Linked DNA regions of Formosa sp. Hel1_33_131. The protein of the gene in region 2 interacts with the protein of the main gene of each other region in a pairwise test. Links are inferred from orthologs where the notes say so. Each region holds a gene or a part of one and is shown on either strand. Other genes may lie near its edges.

Region 1 (2,974 bases), 2.2 Mb from region 2 along the record:
ACTTGTGGCGGGTTTTACGGACCGCAAGGCCGTGTATTACGCTTGGAATTACAAGACGAAAACATAAATCAAAAAATAGATAGTTTTGAGTATAACGGCTTGAGAGTAACCAATTTTGAAATGGAGACTTCTGCCATTTATGGATTGTCAAAATTATTGGGGCATGAAGCCTGTTCTATGAATGCTATTTTAGCCAACAGGGCTTTGGGGACTTTTAGTAAAGACCCGCAGGCCACTATCGAAAAATTAATAACTTATACGCTGAATAAACTTATTTCTTAGATGAAACATCCATAACTAAAACTTGAAACCTAAGAAAAATAATCAAATGGATGTAACATGTGACCATTAAAAATCAATAACAATACACACATGAAAAATGTACGCATTGGTGGAGTTCCTGAACACTTCAATTACGCTTGGTATTTGGCTTTAAAACAAGGCCATTTTAAACCCCACGACATCAATGTTCGTTGGAAGAATTATTTTGGTGGTACGGGTCAAATGACCAAAGCACTGCGTGATAATGAAATTGACATCGCTGTGATTCTAACCGAAGGAATTATTAAAGACATCACAGAAGGCAGTCCTTGTAAAATTGTGCAAGTTTTTGTAGAGTCGCCCTTGATTTGGGGAATCCATGTGGCAGAAAAATCCGCATTTAAAAAACTCAGTGACCTCAAAGGCCAACGGGCTGCTATCAGTCGCTATGGCTCTGGATCGCATCTGATGGCGTATGTGAATGCGTTAGAACTTGGATGGGATACAGCAACGGATTTAGAGTTTGAAGTTGTGAAAGATTTGGATGGTGCTGTGGAGGCACTTACACATGAGAAGGCTGATTATTTTATGTGGGAAAAATTTACGACAAAGCCTTTAGTGGATCAACAGACATTCCGACGTTTGGGCGATTGTCCAACGCCGTGGCCTTGCTTTGTGATTGCGGTGCGCGATGAATTTATAACTAATGAAAAGGAAACGCTTCAAGCCATTCTAGAAGTCATCAATACAATCACGGCTGGTTTTAAACAAATCCCTGAAATCGATGCAATTATTTCCGAACGCTATCAGCAAAAAAATGAAGATGTAAAAAATTGGTTAGAGCTTACGGAATGGTCACAAGAAAACATTGAATCTTCTACCGTTGAAGCGGTTCAAAATCAATTGTTGAAATTAGACATCATTTCCGAAAAACTACCCTACAATAAATTGGTTGCCTCTCTAGAAGATTAACCCCATTGAATGGGCGATTTGCCTAATGATTTCAGCACTTCATTCGTTTTACTAAAATGCTTATTCCCGAACCAATAACCACGATTGGCACTCAAAGGCGATGGATGTCCCGTTTGTAAAACAGTATGTTTTTCTGTATCGATAAATCTAATTTTATTTTTAGCAAAACTTCCCCATAATAAAAATACCAAATCCGATCGTTCCCTAGAAAGTGTTTTGATCACCTCATTTGTGAATTTTTCCCACCCGTGTTTTTGATGACTCCCCGCTTCCTTTGCACGGACACTCAAGGTTGCATTTAAAAGTAACACGCCTTGGTTTGCCCACGGACTTAAATCGCCACTAGACGGAACTGGAAGTTTCAAATCCGTTTCTAATTCCTTGAAAATATTTTTTAAAGAAGGTGGATGCGGCATTCCTTCATTCACAGAAAAACACAAACCGTTGGCCTGTCCTTCACCATGGTAGGGATCCTGACCGATGATGACAACCTTAACCGCTTCAAACGCACAGCTTTCAAACGCATTAAAAATCTGATTAAAAGGGGGATAACAGGGGTGTAAACCATATTCGGCATGCACAAAAACATCCAATGTCTCGAAGTAAGGTTTCTTAAATTCTGGTTCTAAATGGGAACGCCAAGTCCCGCTGAGTTGTAACATAAAATAGAGCTTAACAATTAAGGCTTAGATGGCAAATTTAAACTATATATTTTAAACATTAATACCTACATTTGTGACGACTTATGCACGAACGCTATGATTAATATTTCCAAGAAAACATTGCAGGATTTAGAATTTGAATCCGTAATTCAACAGGTGGCAACTCACAATGTTACAAGCTTGGGGAAAATTGAAATTCTCGGAACACTCCCTTTTTCAAAAAGAGAGGATGTGATTGAAGCGCTACAGCTCACCAACGAATTTGTAGCTTCTTTTGATAATGAAAATCGAATTCCAAACCACGGGTTTGATGCGATCACCGCAGAATTAAAATTAATTCGGATTGAGAATAATTATCTAGAAATAGACGGATTTCGAAAAATAGCAAGCATCTGTTTGACCACAAATATCTTATTGAAATTCTTTAAGAAATTTCATGAATACTATCCGCTTTTACACAAAGTTTCTTTGCTATTAGAATCCAATAAAGAGATCCCAGAAGCCATTAATAGCGTGGTTGATAAATTTGGCGAAATTCGCAACGATGCATCTGATACCTTGTACGGATTGCGTAAATCGATTCAAGCGGTTCGTATAAAAATCAATACCAGTTTCAATTCTGCTTTAAGCAATTATAACAGCTTGGATTATTTGGATGACATCCGTGAAACGGTGATGGAAAACCGACGTGTATTGGCCGTCAAGGCGATGTACCGACGCAAGGTAAAAGGCAGTATTTTGGGGGCTAGTAAAACAGGCAGCATCGTCTATATTGAACCAGATACCACACAACAACACCAACGGGATCTTAATAATTTAACCTTTGAAGAAACCGAAGAAATCAAGCGGATTTTACTTGAGCTTACCAGTTTTATAAGTGGTTACGGCCCCCTCTTAGAAGATTTTCAGTTATTTCTGACAAAATTAGATGTCATCTATGCCAAAGCAAAATATGCCAAAGTAATTGATGCCATTCTTCCAGAAGTTACAGAACATCAAGAAATTGAGCTTGTGGACGCTTACCACCCTTTGTTATTGGTGGCGAATAAAAATGAAGGAATTACCACTTTTCCACAAAC
Region 2 (2,845 bases):
AAAGACTCGTTAGATGTTTATAATGAACAACTTAACGAGTATGGATGTGAGATTTACGACAAGCGAAAAACGTTTTTAGAAGTCTTTACGCCCATCTTTAAAAACCGCTATAAAGCAATTAGTAACAACAGCGAAGACGTTGACTTACAATACAACAGTCAGCTAAATGATTCCTCTTTAATGGAGTTGTTTGCAACTAGCATCAACAAGGATCGGATGCTACAATATACAAGTGTTGGAATTCATAAAGACGATTTAGATTTTTCTATTAAAGGGTATCCTATTAAAAAATTCGGAAGTCAAGGACAGCAAAAATCATTTTTAATTGCTTTGAAACTGGCACAATTTGATTTTATCAAAGCGCAAAGTGGTGAGACTCCCCTACTCCTACTGGATGATGTTTTTGACAAACTTGACGAACAACGGGTGGCTCAAATTATTCAATTGGTAAATGACGAGAATTTTGGACAATTATTTATTTCGGACACCCATGCCGACCGAACCGAGAAAGCCATTAAAAGCGTGCATCAATCGTATCAAATATTTCAACTGTGAAACAACTTATAGCCCTTTCGTTTTTTATTTTACTGAGTAGCTGCCAATCAGATGTGTCAACTTACATTCCTTTTGTAGAAGGCTATTGGGAAATTGTGAGCGTTACCAAGGATCAAAAAAAAGTCAAAGAATTTAAAATGAGTGGTTCTGTGGATTACTTTAAAGTGAATGCTGACTTATCGGGCTATCGAAAAAAAGTGACTCCACGATTTGATGGTGCTTTTGAGATCTCTCAGCATCAATCTGAATTTACCCTTTCTGTAACAGACGGTCGTTTATGGATTCATTACGATAACAATGACGTTGCTTACACTGAAGAAATCATGCGTGCCAACTCGGCAAGTTTAGTGACCTCCAATTCCGACGGATTTATATATACTTACAAACCTTATGAACCTTTAATTTTTGATGAATGAGTAAACGCCAAAACGATCCTTTCAAAATTGATGATTTAATGAAGTCCTTTGTGAAAGAAAATAAACTCGAAAAAGGGTTGGACAAAGTGAACGTGGAAGCTGCCTGGGCAGATATGATGGGCAACGGCGTCAATAACTACACCAACAGCGTGAAACTTCATAAAGACACGCTCTATGTAGAGCTAAGCTCTTCTGTTTTAAGAGAGGAATTGAGCTATGGAAAAGACAAAATCATTAGTATGCTGAACGAATCTCTTGGGAAAAACCTCATCACAAAATTAATTTTAAGGTAGTATTGGGTATAAAAAAAGCCACAATAGAATTGCAGCTTTTAAAATATTTTATTGAACGTATTTAAAACATCTCTCTTCCTGAAAAATGGAAAGCACCTTCAATTGCAGCGTTTTCATCACTGTCACTTCCATGCACTGCATTTTCGCTAATAGAATCTGCAAACATATTACGGATGGTTCCTTCTACAGCTTCTGCTGGATTTGTTGCACCAATTAAAGTTCTGAAATCTTCTACTGCATTTTCCTTTTCAAGAATTGCCGCCACAATAGGGCCACGCGTCATGTAAGTTACCAGTTCGCCATAAAATGGACGCTCACTATGAACGGCATAAAAAGCTTCGGCATCTGCCTTTGTAAGTTGTGTTAATTTCATCGCTACGATTCTGAAACCTGAAGCTGTGATTTTTTCTACGATTCCACCTATATTCCCTTTTTCAACAGAATCGGGCTTAAGCATTGTAAACGTTTTGTTAGTTACCATGGTCTTTGTATAAATTTTGTGCAAAAATAAGGTTTTTCTACAAATAATTGAGCTTCCAACTATTTTAAAAAATTGTATCTTTGCACGCTATGAATACAGCAGAAATTTTAGACCTTAAAAAAATATTATCCACACCTAAAAAAGTGGTCATTGTCCCTCATAAAAATCCAGATGGAGACGCTATGGGCTCCACTTTAGGATTGTTACATTACCTTAAAAAATTAGGACATTCGGCAACCGTGATTGCGCCCAATGACTACCCAGAGTTTTTGAAATGGATTTCAGGAACCAAAGAGGTTCTTATATATGAAGAAGACACTATTGCTTCTGAGGCACTCATTTCCGAAGCTGATCTTATTTTTACTTTAGACTTCAATGCACTACACCGATGTGGTGCGATGGGTACGCCTATTGAAAATTCAAGTGCCATTAAAATTATGATTGATCATCACCAACAACCGGATGATTATGCGACCTATGTCTATTCTGACGTGAGTATGTGTTCGACTTGCGAAATGGTGTATCATTTTATCGAAATGATGGGTGATTTAGAGCTGATAGATGTCGCTATTGGAGAAGCATTATATACAGGTATTATGACCGATACTGCTTCGTTCCGATTTCCGCTAACCACGAGTACTACCCACCGAGTGATTGCACATTTAATTGACGTTGGGGTTGAGAAATCAAACATTCACAACGCGGTGTATGATACCAATAGTTTAGGTCGTCTCCAACTTATGGGCTGTGCCTTAAATAATTTAAGATTTTTAGAAGAATTCCACACTTCTTATATCAGTTTAACCAATAAGGAATTGGATGCGCATGATTTTCAAAAAGGAGATACGGAAGGCTTGGTGAATTATGGCTTGTCGCTGAAAGGTGCTAAATTTGCCGTCATATTTATTGAACACCGTGAAGAAAGTATCATTAAAATCTCATTTCGATCTAAGGGTCCTTTTGATGTAAATGCTTTCGCAAGAACACATTTTAACGGAGGTGGACACAAGAATGCGTCTGGCGGACGTAGCAACCTCAATCTTGAAGATACCATTGCAAAATTTATTAGTATATTGTCTGACTATAAATCGGAACTAAAT

What was found. Proteins that work in one complex are often made in the same cells at the same time.
Region 1: the proteins of FORMB_RS00830 (region 2) and FORMB_RS10870 interact in binary tests that used the Escherichia coli proteins (3 or more experiments, as listed by UniProt). The link is inferred for Formosa sp. Hel1_33_131 from one-to-one orthologs.

Annotation. Positions count from the first base shown.
Region 1 is NZ_CP017260.1:2,356,163-2,359,136, reverse strand. What follows is about bases 63-2,957. They hold FORMB_RS10870 (uracil-DNA glycosylase), read right to left. Parts: upstream 1,896-2,957; coding sequence 1,230-1,895; downstream 63-1,229. Other genes in these bases: FORMB_RS10865 (endonuclease MutS2), read left to right, coding at 1,992-2,957; FORMB_RS10875 (substrate-binding domain-containing protein), read left to right, coding at 373-1,233; FORMB_RS10880 (nucleoside phosphorylase), read left to right, coding at 63-282. Outside these bases: more of FORMB_RS10880, read left to right, coding at 1-62; more of FORMB_RS10865, read left to right, coding at 2,958-2,974. UniProt on the Escherichia coli protein: Excises uracil residues from the DNA which can arise as a result of misincorporation of dUMP residues by DNA polymerase or due to deamination of cytosine.
Region 2 is NZ_CP017260.1:167,443-170,287, forward strand. Bases 36-2,801 are described here. They hold FORMB_RS00830 (nucleoside-diphosphate kinase), read right to left. Parts: upstream 1,746-2,801; coding sequence 1,326-1,745; downstream 36-1,325. Other genes in these bases: recF (DNA replication/repair protein RecF), read left to right, coding at 36-555; FORMB_RS00820 (lipocalin family protein), read left to right, coding at 552-971; FORMB_RS00825 (DUF721 domain-containing protein), read left to right, coding at 968-1,264; FORMB_RS00835 (DHH family phosphoesterase), read left to right, coding at 1,835-2,801. In the rest of the region: more of recF, read left to right, coding at 1-35; more of FORMB_RS00835, read left to right, coding at 2,802-2,845. UniProt on the Escherichia coli protein: Major role in the synthesis of nucleoside triphosphates other than ATP. The ATP gamma phosphate is transferred to the NDP beta phosphate via a ping-pong mechanism, using a phosphorylated active-site intermediate.